DNA from 4 places in the Alkalihalophilus pseudofirmus genome. Region 3 is predicted to be linked to each of the others. Evidence: riboswitches for the same ligand, from Rfam matches in the RefSeq annotation. Region 3 holds a riboswitch; each other region holds the start of a gene.
What was found. A riboswitch is a leader RNA that binds a small molecule or an ion and turns the genes downstream of it on or off. The one in region 3 is predicted to bind cyclic di-GMP.

Region 1 (8,132 bases), 1.8 Mb from region 3:
CGATTGACCGGAAGCTTCGGTCCGCTTTCACGGTTTCCATCATCCCAAAAAGGACCTTTCCCCTTCTCTCGCTCTGTTTGCCGCTCGGTAAAATCAATCACATTATCAGGCTTGGGTATCGGGGCATCCTCTAGCTCTTCTTCATGCCGTTCCTCCCTAGCCGCCGTAATTTCTTGTTCTGCTTCATTAAACACTCGGTCTTGGCTTTTGTATTCTTGTTCTTCTTCATGCAGATCGTATTCATGTTCTTTGTATTCTTGTTCTTTGTTGTTCAAGCGAATTGATATGGTGCGCTTGTCCCTCTCCATACAGCACCTGCTCCTTTCAACATGTTCTTACTCCTAGTCTATTAACGGAGGTGAAATGATAGAACGAGAGAATAGAAAAACTAGAATAAACTAACTAAAAAAAGAGACGAAGAAAAGGATGTCTTCGTCTACTGGTTGTATAATGGCGAACTCTTATTAGCCGGTCTTTGATAATCAACTTGCGGAAGTTCTTGCTCTAAATCAGGCTCATCTAATGGATAATAAAAAGCCGATACCGTCATCAAAAATTCAAGCGCTTCCTGCTCATCTTCGACTAACACTCGCTCACTTGGGGCTGCATACGTAATCGAATCAATGCTCATTAATCGATCATTACGATCTAGTTCTTCAGCAAATCGTGCTAGCCCTGCATATTCATTTGTTCGAACGCGAAGCACAAAACGAATCACTTCCAGCCCTTCTACTGACGAGGCAGCTGCAGGAGGTGCTGATGGTACAGGTTCTTCTTCCTCCTCAACCTCAATCAAGTCCTCTAACTCTTCTGGCTCATTATCTTGTGCAATCCCCTGCTCAACCTCAATAGATGTCTCCCCCGTCTCGCCAAACCAGACTCCTTCTGCTTCATCTTGTATGTCGATAGAGAGGATATAAGCATCAGCAATTCCTTCTGCTCTCGCAAAGGTCAATAATAGCTGGTCAACAAGCGGACGCACCGGAAGCTTACGCTGCACCATCATCGAGGATTCAATCACTTCTAACGGTTCCTCTTCTGCCTCTTCAATCACGCCAGCTAACTGCGCCTGTTCATATTCAAGCTCCACCAGGGCCGCTTCTTTTTCTAGCTGCACAGGACGGATAAAACTAAAAAACAGCCAGATAAGAAAGCCGATTAACAGCAAACTGCAAAGAGAAATCCATATTCGTTTATCCAGCCGTATTTCTCTCATTGTTCATCACCTAAAGATCGACCTTCATCTCGGTCTAAAGTTAATTCAAAGCTTGCAAGGTACCGTGATTTCACTTCATCAAAGTTTATATCATGCTGCTCATCGTCCAGCATTTCATGGCTGTCAATGACAGAGAGTCGTACTGATGTTGTAAGTGAACTGCTCTCTAAAGCTTCATGGTACTGGGCAATTTCTTCTAATCTATCAAAATGCACACCCACTAGAATGGAATGCGGCTGTGTGTAAGTGAAATATTGAATGAAACCGCGCTCAGGCAATAGAGATACGATGTAGCTCGCGACAGAGGATGCGGGGATGATCTGCCCCTCAACAGCGGCAGCTGCCGTCTCAATCTGCTTAGCATCTGTCCATTCAAGCCCTGTCAGCTCCTGCCTTATTTGAGCAGACTCCAGCTGAACGTTGTAGACTTGGTCATTTACCACCTGCACCTCTTGTGTCAGATGGCGCTGGAATAAGAACGTCGTTAACACCGCTAAAAGCAATAGAAATAAAAAGGCCCCTGCATATAAAATACTCGTATAATTTTTTTTAGGCTTTTCGGGTAATAAATTTACTTCAACGAGCATTAACGATACACCTCTTTTTTCAACACAAGGCCTTGGGCATCATAGTACCTTACCGGCGCATCATTTTTCGTTTGCTCAGACAAGCCAGTAATTTCAAGCATGAGCCGATCACTAAACGCTGCCTCAAATTGAGAGAGATAAGGATGATCGCCACAAAGCAGCATTTGGCCCATTTCTCCCTCGCCTTTTAACACATTAAACTGATAGAAATTCATTACTTTTTCTACTTCACGGACACATTCTTCAATGGCTTCTTCCATTTCTTCCTCTTCCTTTGTCCATGCTAGACGGGTCACATCCCCTTCACCTGTTAAAGACCAGCCTTCCTGGTCAAGTTCTGAGAGAATCGTGCTTAAAAATAAAGGATGATGACCTTTAAAAATAGTAATCGTTGTGACCATTGCGTCAATCTGCACTTGAATAACATAGGCTCCCGTCTCAACTTGTCCATTTTCAAAAAACAATCGGTAAGCTGAAAGCGTTGAAAGATCAGCTGCATTCGGTTTCAAATGGACTTCAGAAAAGGCATCTATGTATTGATTAAGAACGGATTCTCTCGAAGCAAAGAGCAGTACTTCCTTTTGACCGTCACGCATCCCAATTACTTTAAAGTCAAAAATCGGATCATCAAACGGCAGCAAAAGGCTCTCTCCTAAATCTAAATAAAGCTGCCCTTTCACTTCTTCATCGGGAATTGTCCCATCGATAAAGTGGGTGCGAATAATCGTATGCTGCTGCGGCAGGCAAAATTGTATCCGTTGTCTTTTAAGCTTCCATTCCTCCACACATTCAGCCAAAATCGTCACAAAGGTCGTCATGTCTTCAATTTGGCCGTTAACGACAATCCCAACAGGCAAGTAGCGCTCTTTTATTTGAGAGATTTGCAAGAGATCTGGCTGCTTGCTTCCTATATATCGAATAACATGATCTTTAATAATAAAGGCATGCCGCTTTTGGTTCGGTTGTTGAAAAAGGTTCATCTTTTATTCACCATTTCTCTTTAAAAATAACTTCTTATACGTAGTTTACTATAAGAATAGACCTATGTACCATTGGACTAGAGAATTTCCATAAAAATATGCCGTTAGTGCTCCTAGTACGATAAAAGGGCCAAATGGAATCGGCTTTTTGCGTTTTACTTTTCCAGCTGCCATCCCGATACCAGCAATGATTGTTCCATATAAGCATGAAAAGAAAAAGGCAAGCAGCACATCATGCCAGCCAAGAACAAGTCCAAGCACAGCAAACAGCTTAATGTCTCCGCCACCCATTCCGCCTCTGCTGATCACCGCAATAAGGAGCAGCAACCCAAATCCAACAGCCGCCCCCACAAGACTAGACCACCATGGATCAAGCGGTGCTACCGCCAAACGTAAAAGCAGGAAGAGCGGCGTAAAAAATAATAGGATTTTATCTGGAATTAACATGTAGCGGATATCGCTGACAAAAATAATAGCAAGGAGCGAAATAAGTAAAAGAGCCACAATTAATTCATACGACCAGCCAAGCAACACGTAAGCCCCGCTGAACGACAACCCGGTCACGAGTTCTACAATCGGGTAAAGCGGAGAAATTTTCGTTCCACAGCCGCGGCACTTCCCCTTTTGAAATAGATAAGAAAAAACAGGGATCAGCTCCCGCGTTGATAAATCACGGTCACAGGTTGTACAATGCGAGCGCGGGGCGACAATCGATTCCCCCGCCGGCACACGCAGCCCAACCACATTAAAAAAGGACCCAAACGTCAGGCCGAAGACAAATAAATAACCAATAAACAACCAATCAACCATCAAGGCCTCCTAAGGTGTAAGGATTTTCTGAATTTGTGTAGTGAAAAAGCCTATCGAGGGGATAGGCTTTTGATATTATTCATCATCTTTACAAATATTATCTCTAGAGTCGCTACTGAGATCTTGGGAGCTAAGACCCTCAAAAGTACTTCCTTCAGTCCCTATATTACATTTTCCACCAGAATAAGTCATTGCAATGTTTGGAGTATTGTTCTCAAAACCAACAGTATAAGTTACTTCCCCCTCCCCCCAAGGGTTAACAAGTTCTTCATGATATTCTGCAATAGCTCCATTAGTTGTAGAATTATAAGTAATACTACTATCAATATTACCACCACCTGCTGAATACAACCTTGCAGCATTCAACACTTGTTGGGCATTTGATATTGCTGAGTCCTTCTTACTATTCTCAATAATATTTCCAATACTCGGCACTGCAATCGCAGCAATAATTCCTAAAATCACAACAACAGCCAACAGCTCAACCAACGTTAAGCCTTTTTCATTCTTCGTCTGTTTCAACCATCTTTTCATCATCTTCGTATCCTCCGTTTTTCATTTTTCATCTGTTCACGCGTCTTCAGTAACTCTCTGCAACATAGAAAAAACCAATCCTGCATGTAGTCATGACAAAATTGGCCGGTTGCACTAGCTGCTCCAAACTACCCAAGTGCCCATGTACAGATAGCTTTTCATCACGTTCCATATGAAATTCGTATACTTTTATAAGTATAAATGTCTAGTAGATTGGTTCTACAGAAATCATACTGGCAAATCCTTCATTTGTCTAGCAAAATTTTCTATCCAACCGCATCAAATATTTCAAACATCGGAATTGCTATCGCTGCGACAATTACACCGACCACAGCTGCCAAAATGACAATCATAACTGGCTCTATTAATGCTTTAATTTGGTCTGTTCCCGCTTCTACTTCTGAATCATAGAAATCTGCTACTTTATCAAGCATCGTATCTAGTGACCCTGTTTTTTCACCGACTGCAATCATTTGCGTCACTAAAGGAGGGAATACCCAATGCTTATGCATCGGTTCTGCAATCGATTCCCCTCGTTCTAATGAATTACGAGATTCGCGGATCACTCGGGCAATTACTTCGTTTCCAGCAATCCTCTCTACAATTGAGACAGACTGCAATATCGGCACAGAGCTTGAAAACAGCGAGCTTAATGTTCTTGTCATTCGCGCGAGCGCTGCTTTTTGCAGCAGCTTTCCGAAAATCGGCATCCGCAGAATAAACAGATCGCGATAATACCTAAGCTCCGCTCGGTCATTCACGATTTTCAACAGCACGATAACTAAAATAACGGCCAGCGGCAGAAGCCACCATAGTCTGCTGAATATCTCTCCTGCCTGAAGCACAAGCACTGTAATCATCGGCAGCTCGGCATTAAAGCTTGCGAACATATCAGCAAATGTTGGGACGACATAGGATAATAGAAAGATCACAATGATGATCGCCACAAAACCGACCACAATCGGGTACGACATTGCAGACATCACTTTCTGTTTTGTTTTATGCTGTTTCTCATAATAGCTCGCAAGCCGCTCTAGGATATCATCTAAATTACCGCCAAGCTCGCCTGCTTTGGCCATATTTACAAATAACGGCGGGAACACTTTCTTTTGATTTTCAGCCGCTTGTGAAAACGGATTCCCCGCACGTAATTCGTCCTCTACATCATGTAGGGCTGCTTTAAGTTTTTTAGAAGACGTCTGCTCACGCAAGATTACAGTAGCATCAACCACTGAGATCCCCGCTTTTAACAGCGTCGCAAACTGCCTTAAATAAATCACAAAATCTTGTGAGCGCACTCCGCCCGCACCTAGCTCGATTTCCATATCGAGAATACTTTTGGATTCATTCAGCTCTCTCACAGCTACCCCGTCTTCTCTCAGGATGAGACGAGCCTGCTTTTCTGAAGGAGCCTTCACTTTTCCTTTCTTCACATGTCCTCGCCGGTCACGTCCTGAATATTTATAAACGCCCATTTACATCCCACTTTCACTTACGTACGCGCTAACTGTTTCATACTCCACCGCACCTGAGTCGACTAATTCTTTAATTGACATCTCAAGCGTATGCATCCCGCTTGCACGGCTCGTCTGCATCACGCTGGGTATTTGGTGGATTTTCTCGTTGCGGATAAGGTTTTTCACAGCTGCATTATTCACTAGGATTTCCGTTGCCGCTCGTCTTCCTTTTCCATCTGCTGTTTTAAATAACCGCTGAGAGATAACGGCTCCTAAGACGGAAGCTAGCTGAATGCGGACTTGCGGCTGCTGCTCTGGCGGGAACACATCGATTACACGGTCAATCGTTGCCGGGGCATCCGTTGTATGCAATGTCCCTAATACAAGATGTCCTGTTTCTGCTGCCGTGATTGCAATCGAGATTGTCTCTAAATCACGCATTTCCCCTACTAAAATAATATCAGGGTCCTGCCTTAAGCAGCCTCTTAGCCCGTTTGCAAAGTTTTGCGTATCAAATCCCACTTCACGCTGATTTATAATCGAGCGTTTATGCTTATGTAAATACTCAATCGGGTCCTCAAGCGTAATAATATGTTTATTTGATTGTTCATTGATCTCATTAATCATTGCAGCCAGAGTGGTCGACTTCCCGCTACCGGTCGGACCTGTTACAAGCACTAGTCCTTGAGGTTTTTGGGCAATCTCTTTTAACACTTCAGGCATCGAAAGATCATCGAGTGTAGGAATTTTCGTCGGCACAACTCGGATCGCAAGACATACACAGGAGCGCTGGAAGTAGGCATTCACACGAAAACGCGACACTTTCGGAATGCCGTGTGAGAAGTCAAGCTCTCCCCGCTTTTGGAACACCTTCCACAGATTTTCCGATAAAATCGCACGTGCCATTCCCTCCGTGTCAGCCGGCTTTAACACGGTTTCTCCGTGATGAGCAAGTTCCCCGTTTATACGGATGACAGGCGGCACCCCAACCGTCAGGTGAATGTCTGAGGCACCCATTTCAAACGCTTCAATTAGTAAAGATTCCAGCTTTTCTTTCATCTTATCACTCCTCATATCTCTCCTTTACTCATCCATTGCCACACGCAGTACTTCTTCGATTGTCGTTAACCCCTGCTTTACTTTGAACAAACCATCATCTATTAAGAAGATCATCCCTTGTTTCATTGCATAATCACGGATCGTGCTCATTGATTTGTTGTTCATCATCATTTGACGAATATCATCGGTTACCATTAATACTTCCTGAATTGCCAGTCTTCCTTTATAGCCTGTCGCATTACAAGACGGACAGCCGCTCCCTCTTTTTACTTTAGAAGGTTTGATGCCGCGTTTTTCAAACAAATTCCGCTCCATTTCTGTCGGCTCAAATTCTTCTGCACACAGCGGACATATTTTTCTCACAAGACGCTGCGCTACAATACCAGATAACGAAGAGACGACTAAATACGGCTCGATCCCCATATCAATCAGACGAGGAATCGTTGCAATCGCGCTGTTTGTATGAAGTGTGCTTAATACGAGATGTCCCGTCAGAGAAGCTCGGATTGCTATTTCAGCGGTTTCCGTATCACGGATTTCCCCAACCATAACGATATTAGGGTCTTGCCTTAATACCGATCGCAGGCCGGCAGCAAATGTCAGCCCTACTTGAGCGTTCACCTGCACTTGATTGATGCCCTCAATTTGATATTCAACCGGGTCTTCAATCGTAATAATATTCACTTGCTCTGAGTGTACGTGGTTAAGTGCTGCATACAGTGTAGATGATTTACCAGACCCAGTAGGACCCGTAATTAAAATAAGACCCGACGGCTGTTCAATCATTTTAAGGAACCGTTGATGATTAATTTTATTAAAGCCGAGTTGTGACAGCTTATTCAGCGTACTGCCAAGGTCTAAAATCCGGATCACGACCTTTTCTCCGTAAACGGTAGGCAGCGTTGAGATCCGCAAATCAATCGGTGTCATTTGTATTGATGTTTTAATCCGGCCGTCTTGCGGGAGGCGGACTTCTGTAATATTTAAATTCGCCATGATTTTCAAACGGGCTACAAGTGAATTTTGAATCCGTTTTGGATACACCCGCTCTGTTTTTAACACCCCGTCCACACGGTAGCGAATGACTATTTTCTTCTCCATTGGATCAATATGAATATCACTCGCTTTTTGAACGAGACCCGCTTGTAAAATTTGATTAACGAGCTTTATGACCGGAGCATCTTCCTCATCTGCATCAGCCGGATTCGCATTTGCAAGCGCCTCTAGATCCTTTTCATCGAGTTCCGCCTGCAAAAATGCATCGTCTAATTGATAATGGCGTTCGATCGCTTGTTCAACCTCATCTTTTGTCGCAATAGCCGCCTCAATTTGAAACCCTGTCGACATTCTCAGATCATCTATCGCATAGTAGTCCATCGGATCGACCATCGCGACATACATCATGTTTCCTTCTTTTTTTAGCGGGATCAATTGATTTCTCATCGCAAATTCTTTTGGCACCATTTTCATCAATGATGTATCAATTGGG
Region 2 (8,132 bases), 920 kb from region 3:
TGTGCAGGTAATTAAAGATACAGAGGCTGGCATGGGAACGCTGCAATTTGGAACAGAAGTAGTGAGTGCATCTGATGGCTCAGTGGCAGCATTACTAGGAGCCTCACCAGGCGCTTCTACAGCTGTTCACGTCATGATTGAAGTATTCCAAAAATGTTTCCCAGAGCGCATGAACGAATGGGAGCCAAAACTTAAAGAGATGCTTCCAACGTACGGAGTGTCACCAGAAGTGAACCCAGAGCTTTTTGACCAGGTTCATGCTTCTACTTCTCAAATCCTTGGTTTGGGTGTAGAAGAGCCGGTATTTGCATAATATTCAAAGCAAACGAGGTGAATGCCTCGTTTGCTTTATTTGTTTTTCAATTACTCCCGTTAAAATATCCATGACAAAATATAGAGCACAATATCATATAAATGAATGATAGATGCAATAAAAGGGGGGCTTTGATTAATGAGATCATTCCTTGAAATGATTCAAGAAGGGGGCTGTATCTTATATGCTAGACACGGGGAAGCAACAATTGGCGTGGATCAGCCAAATTGGTTGGTTGAAGCCTGTTCTACTCAAAGAAATTTATCTACTACTGGGAGAAGGCAAGCCGTTGCTTATGGAGAAGTATTACGGAACTTGCAAATACCAATTTCCTTCCCGGTCATCGCCAGTCCCTTTTGTAGAACGATAGAAACAGCACTGCTTGCTTTTGGAAGCGCGAATGTCGAAGTAGATCCTTTATGGACCGAGGTGTATCAACTTAGTGACAGCCCGTCTAGTGGAGAGATAGAGCAAGTGTTAAATAAGGTCACGTTAAATTTAGAATCTAAGCCTGCTGCAGGGACAAATCAAGTAATCATAGCTCATAGCTTTCCAGAAGGAGCAGGGCTAGGAAGAATTCCGAACATGGGGACAGTGATTATCAACCCTCTAGGAAGAGGTAAAGGGTATGAACTGTAGGTAACCTCTCATTGAACCAATTGCTATTGGCAAGTCACAATACTTCTCACAGAAACAGACTGCGGTGAAAAATTGGGGCAGTCTGTTTTGCATCATTATGTAGAGACCTTCCGATCAACCGCTTGAGGAGGTTCTTCTAGCCACTGATTTTCAATCATCAAAAATAAACCTTCCCCGTAATACTTTCTAAACCCAAGAGATACTTTTGTGAGTTTGATAAACAGATCTGTCCGTAAGCTGGAATTCATAGCTTGGGTGATCATCACAAAACAGTACATTCCAAGACAAGTATTCACAAAGAACAACATCAGCTTGTCTGAAAAAGGAGAGGTTTGTACTGGGTTAATCTTATAATGACCAGATGCAGCCAAAGGAATATTTTCTTTCGTGAAAATCTCATTTAGCTGATCTATCGCATATTGCAAGCCTTTTTGCCCTTTTTGAAAATGTTTTTTCAGCTCTTTTGTAGAAGTTGTTTGCCCAAAGGCTGTCATCACCATTTTGGAAAATTGTGCACGGTGTGTAATCCTTGTTAGATTAGCGATTTCCGCGACATTTAATGGTCTGTGTTCACTTAGCCGTTCTGTAAGGTATGTTTTACTCTCCACAAACTCCACTTTAGAATCGAGTGCCACTTGAGGAGACTCTATGTAGAGACCTTTTCTTACTAATACTTTCACAATGTCATTTTGTATCTCACACGTAAACTGCATACACTTTTGAAAATGATCGCGAACGTCAGTATTTTCACAGTCAGATAATGCACTTGAATAGGTGGTCATCGATAATAATGTGATGTCCTGGCAAAAGTACAATATAAACGAATCACCGAATAGCTTGCCAGCATGAACATTCATATCTTTTTCGGTAAAGCCGATAGGGAGGGTTACTTTATAGTCACTAAAGGTTTTCTTAAGCTGCTTCATATTTTTTTGAGAATGAAGAAGCATCTTTTTAATGATTTGTTTGGTTTCTTTATCATCTGCAGTCATGAAGAAATAACGAAAAAACTGATGTTCCATACTATTTTTCAAATAGGAAGACCAGATATTAGACACTTCAGTAGGTGATAAATCTTTTACATGCTTTCGACTAGGAAACGCACACATGGTATTCACTCCTTTCATTATAGTGTTGCTCTAAATAGAATAATTATTTACATAATCATTTTTCAAATAAAATTCTCTCAAGCTATTGAATATTTATACATGTTAATGATATATTATTAAATATTATAAAGATAAAATCATTATTTCATGTATTAGATATACAATTTATTGACTATAGGAGAGAAAAAAATGGGAGCTAAATCATTACAGCATACAGAACAAACGTCATCTTATACAAAAGAATACACGGCCAAACAATATATGAAATTCTGGCTGCCATCCTTAATTGGAGTGCTGCTCTTTTTAGTGCCGATTTCCATAAATGATAAAGTGACAATTGGGTTAGGGATTCTTGCAGATGGCTTGCAGAGTGCGATTGCTGATTACATCCCGCTCTTTATGACCACTGTTTTATGTGCATCAGCTGCCGGTAGTTTGCTAGTGAAGGGGACAAGCCCAAGCTTTATTCAAAAGAATGCTTTTCTAAAAGGATTATTCGATGTATCACCGCTCTGGCTTGTTCTTAGATGTCTAGGGGCTGCATTTGCTGTTATGACGTTAACCGAGATGGGACCAGGGGTGGTTTCGTCTGAATTTACAGGCGGTGTCGTATTGTATGATTTAATTCCTGTATTAATGGTTTGGTTTTTATTTGCTTGTCTGTTTATGCCTTTATTGCTTCAATTTGGGCTTATGGACTTTATTGGTTCCTTGGTTCGTAAAATTATGCATCCATTATTCAAGCTGCCTGGACGTTCTTCTGTCGATGCGCTTGCATCCTGGATGGGAAGCGGAACCGTTGGAGTATTGCTGACCACACAGCAGTATGAATCAGGATACTATACGAAGCGGGAAGCATCGGTTGTAGCGACTAACTTTTCGATTGCCTCAATTGCATTTAGTTTGGTTATTGCGACGTTTTTAGATATTAATCATATGTTTATTCAGTTTTACTTCACGGTTATTATAACGGGAATTGTGGCAGCGGTAATATGCCCGAGAATTCCTCCGTTGTCATGGAAGAAGGACACGTATTATGAGCCTATAGGAAAACAAATTGATGAAGTAGTGCCAGAAGGTGTGTCCAGCTTTAAATGGGGCGTGCAAAAAGCGGTGGAAAAAGCGAGCGAAGTAAAAAGCTACCGCAGTGTTGCATGGGGCGGTGTAAAAAATGTCATTGATATTTGGTTTGCTTTAATTCCATTAGTCATGGCGCTTGGAACAATTGCGCTCATTATTGCAGAATTTACGCCAATCTTTACGTACTTGTCTTATCCATTTGTCCCGTTCCTCCAGCTGCTTGGTATTCCAGAAGCTGAAGCTGCAGCACCTGCGATGATCGTTGGGTTTGCTGATATGTTCCTGCCGGCTGTTATCGGAAGCGGCATTGAATCTGAACTGACTCGTTTTGTGATTGGGGTTATGTCATTAACGCAATTAATTTATATGTCGGAGATTGGTATTCTGTTATTAAAATCAAAAATTCCTCTTTCCTTCGTTCAATTATTTGTGATTTTCTTACAAAGAACGATTATTACCTTGCCGGTTGCAGCGGCAATGGCTCATCTTTTCTTTTTCTAAATGATATACTGTGTAACAAAGGAAAGCATTGGCAAACACCAATGCTTTTCATTATGTTATGACGAATAATGTCTGTGATCATATAGGAGTGATAATGTGAACATTGAATCTTTTTTATCAAAGCATAGTAAACCAGCTCTTCAAAATGATCCTCCGGGAAGCTGGATGCCTCAGCTGCCAGAGAAGTGTATACGTCTTTCTTCAGGGTATCCTGATCCCTCTTTAGTGCCTGTAGAGCAGTTGAAGAAGGCAGTGAACAGACTGCTCGAAGAAGAGGGGGACCTGCCTTTGCACTATCTTGGCAGCCCTAGAATGGACCAATTAAAAGCGCAGATTACTCATCGATTGAAAGAGCGCGGCATGGATGTAGAAGAAGAGGAACTGTTGATTACCTCTGGTGCCTGCCAAGCGATTGATCTGATTGCCCGGGTTTTCATTGATGAGGATAGTGTAGTGGCTGTTGAATCTCCTACTTATATGGAGGCACTTGAAATCTTTCAAAACTACACGAACCATTTTATCAGCATCCCAATTGATGAGCACGGGCTTCAAACAGAGAAATTAGAAGAAATACTAGCAGAACGTACAAAGAAGGGTTTGCCGCTCCCTCGTCTTTTATATACGATACCAACTTTTCATAATCCAACAGGTACGACGATGACTGCAGCACGACGCAAGCATGTGATGAAGCTGGCTGAAGAGTATAATTTTCTAGTTTTAGAAGATGATGCGTACGGAGATTTATATTTTGAGAAGTCAGAAGCCACGCTTAAGTCATTGGATCAATCGAATCGTGTTTTACATGTAGGCTCGTTGTCAAAAGTAGTCGCTCCCGGCATGCGAATCGGCTGGGTTGCAGCGGCACAAGAATGTACGGAAGCTCTTAATTGGTTTAAAAAAGATTTAGATCATCCATTTGCCGAAGCATCAATGGCTGCTTATTTGGAACAGATTAATTTGAACGAACGCCTCGATACATTACGTACTGCCTATCAACAAAAACGTGACGTGGTGATCTCAGCGCTTGAAGAGCATCTGCCTGATTCAGTGTCCTGGTTTGTCCCAAAAGGAGGGTACTTTATTTGGGTGAGGGCTGATGGTGTGGATACGGATCATTTGTTAGAGCAGGCACTTGATGCGGGAGTTGCATATGTCCCTGGAAAGTACTTTTTCTTACCTGCCGATGAGAAAGCAGCATACTTGAGGCTTTCCTTTAGCTATGCATCTGAAGACGAGCTTGTAGAGGGAGTTAAGCTGCTTGCTAACGTACTAAATAAGTCTTAACAATTAATAAGCATAGAAGTCTCGAATCTTGATGAAACGAGGTCTTCTATGCTTCTTTTGATTGGTAGGGCACAATATAGATGCCATCGTCATACAGCCAATCAGCATAAACGATATCTTCTGGCCGGTTGTAGCCATGAGAGATTAGCTGACTCATCAGCCAGTCATGATTAAACCCAAGCTCCTTTAAGTTATCTTCTATAATTTCTCCATCTGTAATTAATGTGGTGCAAAGATAAGTAGTGCTTACAGGTAGGTTTAAGTCTTCAAGGGTTACCTTTTGATATTTATTTTTCTTTAAAATACTGATCGAACCGTTAGACTCTAAAATCGCATAAGCCACTTCGCGCAAAGAAAAGGTTTCACTTTGACGCAGTGAACTAAGCAGCTGATTGATGTTCATGCGGTTTTTTTTAAGCTGCTCTCGGTCAATCTTTCCGTTACGAATGATGATAGACGGCTTTCCTTCCAAAAGCCCCCTCACAGAACGGTGCTTTAGCAAATACTTCTCCATCATAATCATTAAAAAACCCCATAAGAGAACAACGTAAATAATATAGAAAATGCTGACGTTTACCTCAAATATCCCATTACCTAGCAGCTCTGATAATACAATAGCTGAGACAAAATCAAACGGAGTCAAATGACGGATCGTCGTTTTGCCAAGTAATCTAGTAATCAAAAAAAGCAAAAAGAATCCTATTACAATTTTAATCGACATATCCCAAAAGCCCGGCTCCATACAATCCTCCCCTAGCAGACTAGTATATGGTACTAGTTATGGACAAAGAGGGAGGGGTTTATTCAAAAAGGAAAGAGAAAAACCTCAGATCAAACATCTGAGGCTTAAACATTCATATAATTTACCCGAGGAACAAATTTAATTATTATGGCCTATCTTCCAGCCTGATTTATCTTCTTTTTCGTCAATTTGTTCAGTAACCGTAGAAGTCTCAAGTTCTCCTTTAGTAGTAGTAGTTGCCACTGTTACTATTGGTTCACCTTCAACTCTCTTCTCAGAAGATTTACTTGATTCGCTAAGAACTTTACCATTACTTCCAGGAGCGCCTTGATGGGTAATAGTAGTTTCAATGGTCTCTATAACAGTTACAGGAGTTTCTGTCGTAGTAGTAGTAGTTGTAGTTTCATCCCAAGTTGAGGTTGTTACAGTTCGAACTGTTGCTGTAACAGTAACGTCTCTATACTCATTTTTTGTAGGATGTTTTTCAGTATTACTTTTAATAACAACACGTTCTTCGGTTATATCTGTATCTGTTTTAGTCTCTGTTACAGCAGATTCTATTGAGTTAACCTCAACACCTTTAGTTTCGTTTGTTGTAACAATAACTTCAGTCGTTACTCCTTTAGAAAAGTTCTCGCTTTGGCCAGGTGCTGTTTCTAACCCTTTTCCATTTCCATTTCCATTATTAGCCATAGCACCAGTGGTGAAGCTAACAGATAAAATAAGTGTTAATACTGCTACTGATAATTTTTGTGCTTTTTTCATCTTCCATTTCTCCTCTTAAATAAATTTTTTTAAATAAGAGGGTCGGTTACACTACTAGCTCCATATAGCCCAAGTGTCCAAGTAAAGACTATACTTCATAGCACCCCTAATTAAAGAGGTCCGGTTACACTACTGGCTCCATATAACCCAAGTGTCCATATAAAGGTTATACTTCATAGCTTACCTTTGAAGCATTGTGCATAGGTCATTATATGCGTTGGTGGGTAATTTATTATATGTATAAAGACCTATAATTCTATTATATTTATTTTGAATTAAAGATAAAGTTTTTTCGCTCGACAAATTTCTTCTTTTCCAAAGCCAAGCTAAATCGTTGTATGGAATTGGTTAATCTATGTATGCTAATAGAAGCAAATAACTGGAGGTGTCTTGCAATGGGTACAGAAGGTGAACGTGTGATACGTGATCATTGGAAGGTGAAATACAATAAGAATGGATATCCGCATGTCCAGCAAGGCTGGGTTCTCCCGCCGGATAAGATGACAGAGTATGATCCTTTTATCTTAATGGCTGATGATTGGTTTAAGCGAGGGACGTTCTCGGATCATCCGCACCGAGGGTTTCAGACGATCACTTATGTTATTGATGGCAGGTTAGAACATACAGATAATAATGGAGGCCATTCAGTGCTTTATGCAGGTGATGTACAGTACATGAATGCTGGGAGCGGGGCGCGCCATGCTGAAGAAGCAGTGGATGATGATCTTATTCACACGCTGCAGCTGTGGCTTAATCTGCCTAAAGCGTTAAAAGGAACGGAATCATCATACCAAAATGTACTGGTTGAAGACGCTCCTAAAGTAGAAATCGACGGTGGTTATCTGCGCATTTATTCAGGAGAAGCAGAAGGGGTTAAAGGGCCGATGGATTCATTAGTGCCGATTAATATGTTTGAGCTTTTTTTAAAAGAAGGAGAGTGCTACTCCCTGAAGCTCCCCCAAAATCACAACGGCCATATTTATATGCTCCAAGGAGAAATGACTTTTGCTGATAAGGTAACACTAGGAAAAACGGAAGCTGGACTGTTATCTTATCAAAAAGAGGCAAGTAATGATGCGTTTGATCATTTGCATATTAAGGCAAATGAGAGATCAAGAATGCTCATTTATACAGGCAAGCCGATTAATGAGACTGTAGTGGCTCGCGGGCCGTTTGTAATGAATACAGAAGATGAAATTCATGAAGCCTTTAATGACTTCAGAATGGGACGATTTGGCCCGTCTTCTCAGTAAATCTCTATAGTTTATCCCTATGCAGCGAGAGATGATGCTCTGAGTGTTTGCATCAACTAAATGATTCTGTCACGATAAAGGCAGGGAAGAACACTGCTCTTATAAAGGAGGCGTACTAATAATGAGGCTAGAAGGTAAGAAAGTCATTCAAATTGTCAGTAAGGATTTTGAAGATCTGGAATTATGGTATCCTGTTCTGCGCTTGCGTGAAGAGGGTGCAGAGGTGCATATTGCCGGTGAAAAAGCCAATGAGACGTATATCGGAAAATACGGGGTGCCGATTGTTTCAGAGTACTCATTTGAAGAAATCAATCCAGAAGAGTATGACGCGATCTTAGTGCCAGGGGGCTGGTCTCCTGACTTATTAAGAAGATTTGATTCCGTGTTGAATATGGTTCGTACGTTAAATGACCAGAACAAGCCGATCGGGCAAATTTGCCATGCTG
Region 3 (8,132 bases):
AGATAGCCGGTCAACCACAAAACCAATGAAGAATACTTTGTATTGTTCGGTTATCGGATTATTAGATGGTGATTTTGCTTCACCAACAATATAGATAGAATCTTGATCGAACATGTACTTCACCTACTTACCACTTACTGATTGATCATCGGATGGCTAGCTTATGATGACCAGAGCAAATGATTATCTGAAAATTATGATATATCATATCACTTCTTAATACAAGCAGACAAATTACATATTTTTCAAATAGGGCAGAGTTACCTTTTTGTTTGTTACAGTCCAACTCTTTACTCACATAAAAAAGCACATGCACTCTTTTGTAAGAATACATATGCTGCGAATTAGGAGTGCGGCATTTCAACTTTTTCCATTCGCGGGTTAGGATTAAACTTTCTGCCCGCTTTTGCTTCAGGCTGATTATCAAGCAAGACATCATCCCCGGTAAAACCAACTGACAGCTTTAGTAAACTGCCTCCGACACCATAGACGTCAACAGGAGCATCATTCTTCTCAAATTCACGAATTCTCTCAGCTGAGAATCCCCCGCTCACGACAATTTGTACATGATGATAGCCTTCCTCATTTAAGGCTTCCCTTAATGCTTTTACAAGCGGAATATTCACACCACGAGGGTCGAAGCTTCCTAAAATATGTTGATTACGAATAAAGTATTGATCAATCATCGTTCTTGATGTATCAACTCTAACCCCTTTTAGTGTAGCACCAAATTCCCTAGCTACTTTTAAAGAGTCCGTAATTACATCATTATTGTAATCAACCAACGCAATTAATTCATCTTCAGGATAGGTTTCATGATAGGCAATTGATGCTTCTACTACATCCCCATTAAACAGCTGAATAAGAGCATGGGGCATTGTACCAAGACCCTTTTCTCCCCACCATTCATTCATGGCATGAGTAGCTTGTGCAGACATCCCTCCGATAAACGCGGCATAGCCGTCTCCTGCTTGATTGCTGAAATGGTCATCACGATCACCCATAAAGATAACCCGCTTATGCTTAGCGGCTGAAACAACCCTGTATACATTCGTTGCAACACTTGTCCGTCTCGCTAAAATACCATCAATAATTCCTTCTAAAAAGCCGAATTTATGATAGGACCCTCTAATCGTGAGAACTGTTTCAAAAGGGTTGATTTTATCACCATCATGCAAGGCATGGATTTCAAGTTCTTCAGGATCTTCTGAGAACGTGTGCAAAAGAGCAATCGCTTCATCAATTCCGCATAAAACAGCCTCTTCTTTTTGAAAAAACTGCATCGTGACTATTTTATCAGGCTTATATCTTTTCGCGATTTCTTTTGTTTTAAGGAAGTATACCGCAGAGTACCAGCCCTCTTTAATTCTCTCGTCAAATTTAAATGTATGATTTGTTAACCGTGAAAGCTCGCCAGCCATCTTCATTTCAATTTCTTTTTTCATTATTCGGCCTCCAATTAGTTGGCTTGCTTTTATTTATACCTAGTAATTATCCTACTTACTATTTACTCTTTTTCCAAATCTTTAAACCTATACGCCCCATTATTATTTCCGAAAAAGAACCCATTTATAAAATAGATCATTCACATAACGTATCATGTTCTTATTTCCTCATTGCATCGCTCTCCATACACCTACTAAAATGACCACAATCAGCCCCCAGGCCAACACTTGCCAGTATGCCTTGCGCTTTTCTTTTTGCATACGGATTCCCCTTTTTAGGAAGACATAGTTATCTCATTCAACAGTCTAACCAAAGATTTTGAAAAAAGCACCTTACACTAAGTAAGATGCTGCACAATCAAGCAGTCGCAACCGCTTCATTTAATTGCTCGGCTGATAATGCTACGTTCATACTAGCTTTCTCTATCTCTTTTACGACACGAGTAAGCTCGTCCATTTGGTTTTTTACTTTCATAACGGTATGGCTGCTTTGTTGAATCGATTCCACCATTTGACCAAACACCACATCGGTTTGTCCCGATGCCTCAAGCCCCATCTTCACAGCTTGAATAACCTGGCTTAATGATTGTGCCACTTCTTGTTTGTAGTGATCTGAATTAGCGATTAATTTATCAATTTGACTGATTGAATTCTTCGTTTGTTCTGCAAGCTTTTTCACTTCTTGTGATACCACCGCAAACCCACGGCCATGCTCTCCTGCTCTGGCAGCTTCAATTGCTGAATTTAACGCAAGTAAATTTGTTTGTTCAGCAATATCTTTTACAATCGTAATTACATGAGTAATTTCACTTGTTGCTTGTCCAAGATGATTAATAGCTTTTTGCATATTATTGGTATACTCTTCAATTGAATGGATTTTATGAAGCATGTCACTTAATTGGCCTTGACCGTCATTTGCCTTTTTCTCAGCAATAATTGATTGCTCATTACTTGCTAATGAATTTCCGCTTACTTCATTGAAGTGAGAACTTAAAATCTCTACTGAAGCTTGAGTTTCTTCGGCCAAAGCTACTAATCCTTCACTAATCTCCATAATTTTAGTACGGATTTCTGTTTTCCCAACTTCAAATTGTTCTTTCATTTTGGCAACGGTTTCATTTTCATAAGCTTCGAGTACAATTTGCTGTTCTAAACTAAATAATTTATTAACTGCAGTTGTGACTTGCTTAATTTCATCAATTTTATTAGACCCTTGATCAAACTCCCGGCAAATAACAAGAAACATAGCTTGTTGAAGGTTTTGAAAGGCACTCATATACCAAGAAGTCTCTACACCAATCTTGTAATGAACCTTTGCGACTTTCACTCTATTCTCCACAAACTGTTCATTAATATTCCCTTCAAATAAGTCAATTAGATGCTTCTCTAACGTTCTTTCAAGTCGATCTACCGAACTATGCTGCTCAATTTTTTCTCTTAATACCTGCACTAGAAGGATCGTATCATAGAAACCACGAACCAGCTCATTAACATGTGATATGACTAAAGGTTGTATGCTTTTAATGACTTGCAGATCTTGCTCTGTCAATTGAACCATTCTCATTTTGTCATGAATCGTCGAATCAGCCACATCTACCTTCACTTGCAGCTGACCTACTTGCTCCATCCAATCGTTTTGACTTTCTTTGAAAAATTTGATTAACGAAAACAGGCTCATGTAAAGTATCCCCTTTATCGGCCGGTTGCGCTACTTACTCCAACTTCTCAAAGCGCCCAATTTACAGAGAAGTTTTCAACGTATCCGTCAATTTACCTATATTATACTAGAAAGAGGTAAAAAAACCCTTTTTTTCGCAATCAATAAATGACAAACACACGAACATTTTCCTATCAGCAATGTATATCAAACATGTGTTGTTTCTTGAACATTCCAACTAAACCACTCGCCGTGTCCAGCAGTTTCTGCTAGAGTTTCTTCTGTTTTCCTTCCATCAATATAAGAATCTAAATGTAAGAATCGATCTGAAATATTATTATACAAATGAAAGATATTTCGGTCTCTTCCTAGCTCATCTATTGTTTGAAGCAGCTGCTTTTTTGTCTCCAACGGCATTTGATTGGCAACATGCGTATGAAACACGCAAACGGTTACATTTTGAGGCAGCCCTTCTACTATTTGAGGCAGTAATTCAATTCCGTCCCCTTCTACCAAATTCAACTCATCTACACTTTCTTTTAAGATAGAGGCTGCTGCTTCAAATTCATTTCTTCTCTCCATATGTTCTGGCCAAATCAATGCCTTAAGCCAGCATATGTCTTCTTGGTCTCTTAAATCATTAATATGCAAATCAATCCCGCAGCGAGAATGCACAGGATAAGCTTCCTTTTTAAACGATGGAACATTCTCTCCTATTATTTCAGAGCTTAGAGATAAAGGTGAGTTAAGGTTCCCATATCGATGTAACCCATCATATGAATACTGATATTGATCACATAGCAATTGCAGACCGGCACTCGTACCGATCTCAATTAAAGCCAAAGGTTTGTTTGTTTTCTCATATATACAAGAAAAACTCGGATATAGATATGCACAGCGCCGCACTTCATTCGTTTGTACGAGTTTCGTTTGTAAAAGGTGAATAATCTCTTCTTTATACTCCTCGCAGAATGACTTAAAGTGAACAAATGCATGGGTAGATTTTTTCGGTTCTTCAACTAAACTAAGATAATAATCCGAAAGCTCATGCCTTACTCCTTTTAATAGAAGATAGTGAACCGCCCCAAAAAATAAATTAGGGATGGGCTGACCCTCTTTCGCATGCGAACAAATGATGAGAAGCTCTTCGTCTTTCGCTGTTTCTTTGGATAATGTCTCATATAACTTGCTAGAGTCTGCACACTCATCATTGGCAAAAAGAATAAAGCGTTTTGAAAGCTGATTAATGTCCATGTTGTCCTCCTAGAATGTATGTCTAAGGAAGATATCCTCCCTCAATATACAAAATTCGATTCCAAAGAGGGAATTTCCTTGTTCAAAAAGAAAAATAGGAAGCTGACAGCTTCCTATTCTTAAGGATTAATATCTCCTTGCTTCCAATAATCGATTAATCCAGTAAATATCATCATTCATCTCATACTTTTCTACCACTTGATCTCTTAACGTTGCAAAAAAACCATCCCCTAAATAAATGCCAATAAAACTTGGGGTATTACTTTCGGTTTCTTCACTGAAGAACATCACATCGCCTCGCTCTAATTCTTCAATATGAATGGAGTCCCCGCCTGAACGAAGCGTATGAATATTTCCTGATAACTGTTTATTGGCAGCTTCTAGGTACATGTTTTGTACAAATTCAACAGAAGAGCCATGAAACACTTCTCCCACATAATTCTCTGTTAGGACAGCAACGGCTTCAAGAGTAACATCTTCTATTTCATACGTTCTGGCTCCATAAAGTCGTGGCGGCCAATAGGAGCTTACAGTGAGGTCAACAATCATCACCCCGTTTGCTTGAGTAGCCACAACCATTTGGTTATTCCCTAAATAAATTGCAGGAATCAATGTCGTCCCTTCAAAGAATAACAAATCTCCAGGTTCAGCATTATCAGGATGTATCTCCATTCCAACTTGCCATTGCTGGCTGCCGTAGCGTGGAAGATCATATTGATATGCCTGCTTGTAAATATATTGTGTAAGCCCTCCTGTATCAAATCCCTGCTCAGGATCAGCTCCACCTAATTGATAAGGGCTTCCTAGTACTTGATAAGCCTCGTAAACCGCTGGATGATCTAGTTGGACTGAAAGATCATCAAAGCGTTTAACCCCTGTGAAATGTTCACGCCAATATGAATTCATATAAGAGATTGTTGTCATTCCTTCTTCACCAGTTGCATGAATCATATAGTTATCTCCTAAATAAATGGCGACATGTGAAATACCTTCTTGCCATGTGCCTGAAAAATAAAGAGCATCCCCAGGTTTGATATGATCATCAAGTGTGATCTCTTCTATATTGGTGCCTTCCGGCAGAATGGTTTCTCCTACTTCCCATTGTCTATAACTAATTCTTGGAAGGTATATCCCTTTTCCTTCTCTAAAGGACGTTTGAATCAAGAAAGAACAATCAAAGGCTTCGAGTGTACTTCCAGTCATAAGATAAGGTGTTCCCATATATTTCATTGTCTCTTGGATGACTGGATTTTTATGATTTAGATACGTATTTGGGTTAGATTTATTGAGAATCGCGTCTGTATATCTTACTGCTCCAACATATCGATCTGAATAATAGGTATGGAAGTCTAAATGACGTTCCTGCACTCCTTCTGATGCAGCTATGATAAACCGGTCATCTCCTGAATAAATTCCGGTCAGCCACTCGTCATTATTCTGAAAGAACACAAGATCCCCTTCTTGAAGCTCATCGCGTTCAACTTCAAGACCAGCTTCAAATTGCGCGTAAGATAGTTTTGAGAGCCAGCTTCCGGTTACTTCCCGGTACACATAATAAGCAAAAGAACCTGTATTAAAACCATCTACAGGATTATCCCCTCTTCTGTTATAAGGAGCCCCGATTAATGAACGGGCTTTTTCGACAATTTCATTTGACGTAGGAGGCGGAGTAAGATTTTCATCCGTATAGTGCTTAGCTCCAACGAACGCATTGGACCAGTACTCGCTCGTGTTCATATTCCGTTCTGTTATTCCCTCACTAGTTATAATGACAAAACGACCATTATCTATATAGATTCCTGACATTAAAAATGCACCTTGGAAAAAGACAACATCCCCCGGCAGCAAGTCTTCTAAAGCTACTTCCTCTCCTAGCAGCCACTGATCACTAGCTGCCCGAGGAAGTTCTAACCCTTTAGTTTCTTTATAGATGTATTGAACGAATTCGGAGGTAATGAAACCTTGATGGTTTTCACCCACCATTTCTAGTGCTAAGTTTGCTGAAAAATCTTCGATACTGCTTCCCTCGGTATAGCGATTGGCTCCAACATAAATTCCTGACCAATAACTACTAGAATATAAATTAGCCTGCGTAATTCCAGAACTAGTAACAATAACAAATTGACCATTTTGGATATAGATCCCTGACATTAATGAACTTCCTTGAAAAAAGACAACATCACCTGCTTCTAGTTTATCTTTTTCCACTTCAGCCCCTATTAAGAGTTGGTCTCTTGCAAGACGTGGCAAATCTATGCCTTTACTCTGTGCATATACATGTTGAACAAATTCGGAAGTTAAAAACCCTTGTTCATTTGGTCCAATCATTTCTAAGGCAAGACTAGCTGCAGGGTCCTCCACGGGAACAGCACCCTCTAAATAGCGGTTAGCTCCGACATAAATTCCTGACCAATAAGTACTGGCATCAAGATTTATCTCTGTGATTCCTCCACTTGTTACCACTACAAAGCGGCCGTCCCCTACATAAATTCCTGACATTAATGAGCTTCCTTGAAAGAAAAGAATGTCTCCTGCTTGCAGGCTTTCACGGGCAACTTCCTCTCCTACTTGGCGCTGCTCCCTTGCTAACCGAGGTAAATCTATTCCTCTTGCCTCTGCATATATGTATTGAACAAATTCAGAGGTAATAAATCCTTGATTATTCGGACCAACCATTTCTAAGGCAAGATCAGCTGCAGGCTCTCCAGTTGTTTGTGCTAGAGTGCTGGATGAAAAAAAGACCACTAACATTAAAAAGATAGTGATATAAATACATTTTTCTTTCAAAAGAATCCCTCCTTTTACTAAGTCTACTAAATGGTTTTTCTTATTGTCTTTAGTCCTTTCTGATTCATTTCAAACATTAATCTACTAATAAAGGAAAGCGAAGTGAAGCTTACTTATATAGGCAAGGTAATAATTTAAAAAAATTAGGCAAAACACTTGAAAGTCAAAAAAGGTCAAAGTATAATAAAGTCAACTAAGGTCAAAGAAAGTCAAAGTCGAACTTTGATCTTTAAAATCAAGATGAACCTTTCAACAAGATAAACAGCCGATGGAATAAAAAAATGAATGATAATCGAGGAGGTTATGTTAATGAAATGTCAAAACTGCGAACAACGACAAGCAACAGTGAATGTTAGTATGCAATTCAATCAGGAGAAAAAACAATTTAAGTTATGCCAGACATGCTATCAAGAAATGCGTGCTGCAAATGGAATTCCATCAGGTTTTGGGCATGGATTTTCTCATATGCCGTTCGATGACCTATTTAAGCAATTAACAAACAACCATATGAATGCAGCCGCTCATGATCCGAAACCATATCCATCTCATGCCGAATCTATGAATGGTGGGCACAAAGGAGGAGGCGGTTTCCTCGATCAATATGGGAAAAACGTGACGCAGGCTGCCAAGGCTGGATTAATTGATCCCGTGATTGGGCGTGATACAGAGATCGAGCGTGTGATTGAGATTTTAAACCGACGCAATAAAAACAACCCCGTGCTTATTGGGGAGCCTGGCGTTGGTAAAACAGCTATTGTAGAAGGTTTAGCATTAAAAATTGTTGAAGGTAATGTTCCTTCAAAACTTTTAAATAAGGAAGTCATCCTATTAGATGTAGCATCACTTGTTGCCAATACAGGAATCCGCGGCCAATTTGAAGAGCGGATGAATCAGCTTATCGCTGAGCTTAAAGAACGTAAAAATGTGATGCTGTTTATCGATGAAATTCATTTATTAGTAGGTGCTGGTTCTGCAGAGGGTTCTATGGA
Region 4 (8,132 bases), 580 kb from region 3:
ATTTTATCTCCAAGGGTAAGATTGTGAATTAAATGTGAAATGTTTCACAAAATCCTCCAAATTAGTAGCACCTCGGGTATAATGAACGCATAAGATACCTTATAGGGTATAGGGTGTATTCATATTAAAGTTGTTCAATGGTAATTTAAAATATCTCTTTTGGAGGGGATCAAATGAGTACTAAAGTAATCATTGTAGGTGGAGTAGCGGGCGGTGCAACAGCGGCAGCAAGATTAAGAAGGATTAGTGAAGATGTGGAAATTATTCTAGTTGAACGTGGTGAGCATATTTCATTTGCTAATTGCGGGCTGCCTTACTATATTGGCGAAACCATTAAAGAACGAAGCAAATTACTCGTTCAGACCGTTAAAGGCATGTCAAAACGTTTTAATCTTGATATTAGAAATTTAAGTGAAGTGCTGAGCATTGATCCACAAAATAATAAATTGACAATCAAGAACCTAAGAAACGGTGAAGAGTACGAAGAAACGTATGACAAGTTATTATTATCCCCTGGAGCAAGGCCGATGGTTCCGCCGATTCTAGGATTAAGTGAAAATATGTCTGCTTTTACCTTAAGAAACATACCTGATACTGATAAAATCAAAACCTATGTGGATTCCAACAAACCTAAGAAAGCCGTTGTAATTGGCGGAGGATTTATCGGAATTGAAATGGCGGAAAACCTGGTTGATCGAGGAATAGACGTGACACTTGTTGAGATGGCTAAACAAATCATGGCCCCAATCGATGTTGAGATGGCAAGCATCTTACACACTCATTTAAAAGAGAAAGGTGTACATTTAGTACTGGAAAACGGAGTGCAGGCTTTTACAGAACAGGGCAAAAAAGTGCTTCTTTCTGATGGAACTGAAATAGAAACAGATATGACGATTCTTTCAATCGGCGTCAGACCAGAAAATGAATTGGCTAAATCAGCAGGACTAGAGCTTGGAGAACGCGGGGGCATCATTGTAAATGAATACCTGCAAACTTCCAAAGAGGACATCTATGCCGTGGGGGATGCAATTGAAGTTGTTGATTATATCAATGGCAAAAAAGCAATGATTCCTCTTGCAGGACCTGCTAACCGTCAAGGTCGAATTGCGGCCAATAATATGATGGGAAAAAAGGAAAAGTATCAAGGGACGATGGGTACTTCTATAGCTAAGGTATTTGACTTGACTGTTGCAGCAACCGGAAACAACGAAAAGACATTAAAGCATCTCGGCATTACTTATGAAGTGGTTCATATTCATCCAAGCTCTCATGCTGGTTACTATCCAGGGGCTGCACCTATTGCTTTAAAACTCATTTTTGATAAAAGTACCGGAAAAATATTTGGAGCACAAGCGGTGGGGGCAGATGGCGTGGACAAGAGAATAGACGTTATCGCAACAGCTATCAAAGGTGAACTAACAGTAGAGGATCTAACAAATCTAGAGTTATCCTATGCACCGCCATTTTCCTCAGCAAAAGATCCTGTCAACATGGCCGGTTATGTGGCTTCTAATATTATGGACGGTGAATTGGAGCATATTCAGTGGCATGAAGTCGATCAAATCGTTTCAGATGGTGGAGTATTAATTGATGTTCGCGAACCAATGGAACGTGAATTCGGCTTCATTAAAGGCTCTACTAATATCCCATTAAATGATCTAAGAGACCGATTGTCAGAACTGCCAAAGGATCAGACGATCTATGTCAGCTGTCAGGTTGGTTTAAGAGGATACCTAGCTAGCCAGATTCTTAAAAACAGGGGATATAAAGTGAAGAATGTTGATGGCGGCTGGAAAACCTACTCTTCTGTTTTAGGAGGAAACCTTGCTATAGATGGTAAAACTACTACCAATGACCGTAGAGATACTGAAATGAAAAGTACAATAGAAATAAAGGTTGATAGGGTTGTAGATGTCAGAGGGTTAACATGTCCAATGCCAATCATTGAACTTAAAAAAGGCATTGAATCATTGGATAACGGTCAAGTGTTAGAGCTTCATGTAACAGACAAAGGAGCTTTAAACGACCTGCCCACATGGAGTGAAAAAGCTGGTCATACCCTTTTGAAAACTGTTCAAGAAGGGAAGATCATTAAATTCTGGATAGAGAAGAAATAAATGTTTTGTAAGAATTGATAACAATATTATTTAAGCATGCTCAAGATAGGGGCATGCTTTTTTAAGTGGAGAAAATGGAGTATTATCTCCTTATGTAAATCAATAGTCCTGTACTTTAATGTCTATTTTAAATTAAAAAAATACATAATTCGACAATATCTAATTCTTTTGTGCTATAATGACGTTTGTGTCATTGTGAATTTAGAACCAGTAATTAAATAGGATAAAGGCAAACTTATCGAAAGGTAAGGACGCAAAGCTACGAGTCTAACATCCTCTTGGGTCATGATAGTCGGGTTGCCAAAAATGATATATGAATGGAACGATTATTTGGCTATCCCTATTTACGTCTAGGGATAGCTTTTCTTTTTGTATCTAGTGAAATAAGTGAAGGTCATTAATGAAAATAACATTCCATAGGAAGAAGGCGATAAGAGATGATAGTAGTTAATAAAAGAAAGTACAAAATGGCCATTGATGAGAATGAAAAAGAAATTCAAGTTCAAGTGCATGGATTAATGAGAGAAGAAGATGTAGAAGGATATATGATCGATTTGCAGGAAACCATCGATAAAGTATCAAGACCACATTATACATTTGTTGTCGATGCCACACACCAAACACCTGTCCCATCAAAAGTTGTCCCGCAACTAGAGCAAACGATGCAATTTTATTCTAGTTTAGGCTTTAAAGATATTCTTGTTGTAAAGCCTGCCTCTAAAATTGCTCAAGTTCAAATAAGGAATGCTCTTCAGAGAATTAACTTCTCAGGTACATTTGTTGAGCGAGTATCTCATTCGTTTTAAACGAGGTTCATTTAATAATTTGAAAGGAAGTTAAGGCGTGCAAAAAACATTAGAACGATATTCATATGAAATTATAACAAGCGAACAATCTACTCTAATAGAAAAAGCAGCTGAATGTCTAGCCCGCTCATTTATAGGGGTGAATGTTTCAGGTAAATGGGTTCAGGAACCTATGGTAGGTCAATTAGATATACGTTATGAAGATTTCTACGATTTCACCAAAGATTATTTAGTCAGTACAGTGGACCAGGGTTATTGCGTCATAGCTAAAGATCAAAATCAGAATGTGGTGGGTGTATTAGCAGGAGATACAAATGCGCCAGTCATATTTGGAGAAGATCTATTTGAAGGGTCGTTTTCCGATATGAATGTCATTCTCCATGTTTTAGAAGAGATAGATCAACGATTCATAGATGATTATAAAAAGAGAAGCGGAAAAGAAATAGAAGATGGTGAGTTTTTGCATTTATTCATGTTGGGTTTAACAGCTGAACATGACCGTCATGAAGTAATTCAACAATTAGGCAATGAGTTAATAACTAAGGCAGCTTCACAGGGATTGAAGGCAGTTATAGGTGAAGCGACAAACCCAAAATCGATACGTGTAATGGAAAAATATCATCAAATGGAGAAGTATACAGATATAGGTGGGCATTACATTGTACATAAATATAAAGAAAATAACAGGTTAAGTGGAATTGATGAGAGTATAGCTGATGGGACCTATTTCCTTATCAGAGAACTTTAAAAGGGTTCATTTCGAATTAAAATAAAATAAAAAGTAGGGGATTCATTCTTATGGAAGTTATACTGCTTGGTATTATTATCGTTTTATTAGGCACTACAGTGTATTTTGCTTACCGTTATTTTTCCCTAAAGCATAATCCGCGCATTAATAAAGAAATCATAAATGGAATAAGAGAACTTTCTGCAGGGAATATGAAAAGCAAAGTGGAAGAGAAAAGCGCTGATTATACTGTATACAATCAACTAATCGAATTTTTACATCGTGTAAAGGAAAGTTACTCTTCCTTATCAAGCAATGTTTATCAAAAAGGAGAAAATTTAGCTAAGGTCGGGGAGTCTGCTATTGAGAAAGCGGACATTGTAAGAGCCGCAATTGATGAGGTAGGAAGAGGCTTAGAGAAACAGTTAGTAGCTACAGAAGAAAGCGCCATGTCTATGGAAGAGATGACACAGGCGATTGAAGATCTTTCAAATAGATCAAATGAAATTTCAGATCGATCAACTGCCACTTTAGAATTAACACAAGATGGAAATGAGAGATTAAAGGACTCTTTGGAAAAAATGGAGCAGTTTAATCAAACCATTAACCAAACATTTGATGGCATCAATAAACTTAGCGAAAAATCACATGAAATCGGTTCTATTGTAAAAGTGATTACAGGAATTTCAGAACAAATAAATTTGCTTGCCTTAAATGCCTCCATTGAAGCAGCTCGAGCGGGAGAACACGGCAGAGGATTTGCGGTTGTAGCTGATGAGGTTCGGAAGTTGGCTGAACAATCACGTCAATCTTCTTCTGAAGTATCTAACATAGTTAAAAACATACAAGCAGAAACCGAGGATGTTGTTAAATCAATGAAGCAAGGAACTGATGAGTTTAAAGATACAAACATGGCGATCGGAGAAGTGGGAGCTATGTTTGAAAAGATTCTATCTACGACAAAGATTATTGCTGAGAATAATGTTAATTCCTCTGCAAGTACAGAAGAAATAACGGCAGCTTCTCAGCAAATTATGTCAACTATGGTCGAGATCGCTTCAATCTCAAGAGAATCAGTTGAAATGTTCGAGGAACTAATAGAAATTAGTGATGATGAACAACGTATCATTCAAATATTAGTCCAGGAAGCAGAAACACTGTTAGAGGCTGAAAATGGCTCTAACCAAGTATTGTCATCATGGGCCCCTCGTAATGAAACAGAAAAAGTGACAGCATAACAAAAAATCAATAATACAGCATAAGAATAGGGATGCTTCTCATAGGTTAATTAAACTTGTGTGAAGCTTCTTTTTGTGATAGACATCAAGGAGGTAAAGTAATGAACGAGTTACAAAAGCTGTACCCGAGCATGGACGGTAATAATGTTCAAAGAGAAGAATTATTATCTTATTTTAAAACAGTAATAACAAAGGTAGATGAATTAAAGGATCCTAATAAACTAACGTTAGGAGAAATGCCCGAGTACACGGCAGATTATTATAATCGTATAATTCATCAGGCAGACATCCCGAAAACGGGTACGCCTATGGATGAAGTGATTGTAAAGCTTCTTAAATTGGTAGAGGGACATAGGTATGTCAACCGAAACTACGTTGCTAATGCAGCGCCCCTTCCGAATATTGCGAGTGTCATTGGGAATTTAATTATGGTCCTTGTTAATGGAAATAATCTTTGGGATGTAGAGGGACCTGCAGCAGCAGCGGCAGAAGTCGAGATCACCAGTATGCTTTCAAAACTAATCGGATACGATGAAAATCTAAGTTCTGGCTATACAACCTGGGGAGGGCAAGGGGCTGTCTTTAACTCTTTACGACTTGCTATTGCAAGGTACTCACCGATCTCTAATCAAAAGGGGGTGCCTGACAATCTGTATTGCTTTTGCTCAGAGCTTTCCCATTACAGCTTGTTTAAATCAGTAGAAGCAACTGGAATAGGAGTAGAAAACATGATTCGTGTGAAGGTGAATCGTGATCATTCTATGAATTTAGAAGACTTTAAAGAGAAAATGGAGCATGTTATTGAAAAAGGCGGTGTTCCATTATATGTTCTTGCCACAATGGGAACAACCGATACGTTTGGGATTGATGACATGGAGGGGATTAAGAGGATAGCTGAAGAGTTAGAAGTTAAGCACTGCTTGAGTCCTGTCTATATCCATGCAGACTCAGCTATGGGAGGTATGTATACCTTCTTTAATGATTATGACTTCAAAAGCAACCATCTTAAACTAGAAGAACCTGTTATACAGGTGTTAAAGTCCTATCAACAAAAGTTTCAACAGATCAAGCTTGCAGATAGTATGGTTTTTGATTTCCACAAGCTTGGCCAAACACCATATATCACGAGCTTATTCTTAGTGAAAAATAGAGAACACTTAAAATATGTTGATTTAGATGAGGAAGAAACGCCGTACGTTGGGAATCGTGGGTATGGAAACTACCATACTGGCTACACAATCGAATGCTCACGAATGGGAAGTTCTCTGGCAATCTACGCGTCGTTATTGGCATTTGGTATGGAAGGTTATCAAGAACTTTTGGCTAATTATATTCGCGTCAATATGAAGTTTAGAGAAAGGTTAATAGAAGAAATTTCAAGTGTAGTAATTACAAATGAAAAGTCCCCGGTTACAACCTTTCGCTTTTATCCTGAGAAGACAAAATGGAATGATGAATGGAGGGGGAGTTTAACTGTTGAAGAGATAATGGAGATCAATCAATTTAATGACGAGCTGGCAGAAGTGATGAGCGTCTACCGAGATACTGTCTTTTTTGGGAACACAAAGAAACAATGTCTAGTAGAAGCATTAAATACAGACAAACGCGTACCGGTATATGCACATAAATTTTTTAGCATCTCGCCCTACACGACGATAGATGAGGTTAACCGTTATGTTGAATTTTTAAAAGAACACCTAGAAATGTTTCAAAAAACAAAAATGATGTGTGTCAATTAACTGTGGATGGTAGAGAGTTCTTACTGTGCTGTTTTGTAATGAATTTATAAATGAAATAAAAAGGTACCTATCTTTCAAAAAGGATTTCTTGGAGTTCACCCTTCTCCTAAGAAATCCTTTTCTAGTTTGAATAATGATTTAAAAGAGAGGTTTCACCTTCTAGGTTCCTCCCTCCACCTCAGCGTCTACGTAATACTCTGCAGGAGGTCACACAGCTCCTTTAAAATAGGGGTGTGCACATGTTCTTCTTCGTAGACAGCATAAAATGGCCGGTAGATCACATGCAGATTGAGTGGTACGAGCTTTCCTTCTGATACTTCTTCTTTCACCATCGAATGAGAGAGAAAGGCAATGCCGAGACCTCTAATAGCCAGCTGCTTAATTAAATAATGACTGCTTGCTTCAATAATTTCGCTAGGTTCAATTCTCTCAGATAAAAGAAATTGATCGGCATATTCTCTCGTTCCAGAACCTTTTTCCCGCAATAGAAGGGGGGAAGTGGCAAGCGGCATCCGTTGCTTAGCATAGAATCTAAGTTCATCCCGGCTGACTACTTCGACATGAAAAGGTCCAAGTCCGCTTGTTCCTTCTACCAAGGCAAGGTCAAGCTTATGTTGCTCGAGTCCTTCAACGATTTGTTCGTGATTGTGAATCATTAACTGCAGACGAATTTGGGGATAGAGGACTCTGATTTTCTTTACGAAATCAGGCAGGATGACATCACTCACTGTATTTGTTGCTCCAATTCTAAGCGAAACCTCTTCCTTCTTTTCTTTCACCTGTTCAATGGATCTGCTTATCTCAAGCATCTTTTTTCCTTGTTCAAAAACTTCCTGCCCAGCACTTGTCAGCGTGAATGATCGATTGGTGAGGGACCGTTCAATAAGTTTTACACCTAGGTAATCTTCTAATTTCTTAATGTGAATACTGATTGTTGGCTGAGAAAGATTCAAGTATTCACTCGTCTTTGTGAAATGTTGAAAATGAACAAGAGTTACGTAACTTCGAATCCAATCAAGCTGCAAGGTAATCACTCCATTATGAATTGTAATGATATGCATTGTTATTATTTATTTCTATTATAAAGTAATTCGAGTTACAATCAAAATAAGAACGGAAGGATGAAGCAACAGGTAATCGGTATGGGCTCTTATATACCATATAGGGTAATTGTCGGGCGCAGTTAAATAAAATTTTAGATAAGAAGGTGTAAGTATGGAAGTGAATTTCTTTTTCATTGTGGTAATCTTTTTAATTGGTTTTGCAGGTTCATTTATTTCCGGAATGGTAGGTATAGGCGGCTCAATTATTAAATATCCGATGCTGCTCTATATTCCGTTAATCGTCGGACTATCAGCTTTTACCGCACATGAGGTGTCAGGAATTAGTGCCGTGCAAGTGCTTTTCGCTACAATCGGGGGTGTATGGGTATATAGAAAAGGAGGATACTTAAACAAAACATTAATTTTGTATATGGGAGTAAGTGTGTTGATTGGAAGTTTCAT

Region 1: another riboswitch for cyclic di-GMP. It lies ahead of PQ478_RS16590 (type II secretion system protein); the one in region 3 lies ahead of PQ478_RS04425 (globin-coupled sensor protein).
Region 2: another riboswitch for cyclic di-GMP. It lies ahead of PQ478_RS20935 (hypothetical protein); the one in region 3 lies ahead of PQ478_RS04425 (globin-coupled sensor protein).
Region 4: another riboswitch for cyclic di-GMP. It lies ahead of PQ478_RS01615 (hypothetical protein); the one in region 3 lies ahead of PQ478_RS04425 (globin-coupled sensor protein).

The regions. Positions count from the first base shown of each region.
Region 1 covers NZ_CP117835.1:3,104,002-3,112,133, forward strand. The annotation lists gene PQ478_RS16565 (hypothetical protein) at 1-308, opposite strand, end outside; gene PQ478_RS16570 (hypothetical protein) at 437-1,216, opposite strand; gene PQ478_RS16575 (hypothetical protein) at 1,213-1,803, opposite strand; gene pilM (type IV pilus biogenesis protein PilM) at 1,803-2,783, opposite strand; gene PQ478_RS16585 (prepilin peptidase) at 2,832-3,593, opposite strand; gene PQ478_RS16590 (type II secretion system protein) at 3,669-4,130, opposite strand; cyclic di-GMP riboswitch class II at 4,222-4,305, opposite strand; gene PQ478_RS16595 (type II secretion system F family protein) at 4,394-5,602, opposite strand; gene PQ478_RS16600 (type IV pilus twitching motility protein PilT) at 5,603-6,643, opposite strand; gene PQ478_RS16605 (GspE/PulE family protein) at 6,668-8,132, opposite strand, start outside.
Region 2 covers NZ_CP117835.1:4,024,627-4,032,758, reverse strand. The annotation lists gene mqo (malate dehydrogenase (quinone)) at 1-313, shown strand, start outside; gene PQ478_RS20960 (histidine phosphatase family protein) at 452-952, shown strand; gene PQ478_RS20955 (DUF3231 family protein) at 1,048-2,061, opposite strand; gene PQ478_RS20950 (YjiH family protein) at 2,251-3,642, shown strand; gene PQ478_RS20945 (aminotransferase-like domain-containing protein) at 3,739-4,926, shown strand; gene PQ478_RS20940 (YetF domain-containing protein) at 4,973-5,668, opposite strand; gene PQ478_RS20935 (hypothetical protein) at 5,807-6,433, opposite strand; cyclic di-GMP riboswitch class II at 6,465-6,548, opposite strand; gene PQ478_RS20930 (pirin family protein) at 6,829-7,686, shown strand; gene PQ478_RS20925 (type 1 glutamine amidotransferase domain-containing protein) at 7,808-8,132, shown strand, end outside.
Region 3 covers NZ_CP117835.1:864,817-872,948, reverse strand. The annotation lists gene PQ478_RS04435 (DUF3870 domain-containing protein) at 1-114, opposite strand, end outside; gene PQ478_RS04430 (nicotinate phosphoribosyltransferase) at 345-1,445, opposite strand; gene PQ478_RS04425 (globin-coupled sensor protein) at 1,804-3,123, opposite strand; cyclic di-GMP riboswitch class II at 3,134-3,218, opposite strand; gene PQ478_RS04420 (DUF2332 domain-containing protein) at 3,310-4,356, opposite strand; gene PQ478_RS04415 (NlpC/P60 family protein) at 4,483-7,143, opposite strand; gene PQ478_RS04410 (ATP-dependent Clp protease ATP-binding subunit) at 7,453-8,132, shown strand, end outside.
Region 4 covers NZ_CP117835.1:288,368-296,499, forward strand. The annotation lists gene PQ478_RS01610 (CoA-disulfide reductase) at 174-2,117, shown strand; cyclic di-GMP riboswitch class I at 2,336-2,422, shown strand; gene PQ478_RS01615 (hypothetical protein) at 2,555-2,923, shown strand; gene PQ478_RS01620 (hypothetical protein) at 2,961-3,671, shown strand; gene PQ478_RS01625 (methyl-accepting chemotaxis protein) at 3,722-4,888, shown strand; gene PQ478_RS01630 (pyridoxal phosphate-dependent decarboxylase family protein) at 4,990-6,627, shown strand; gene PQ478_RS01635 (LysR family transcriptional regulator) at 6,813-7,652, opposite strand; gene PQ478_RS01640 (sulfite exporter TauE/SafE family protein) at 7,843-8,132, shown strand, end outside.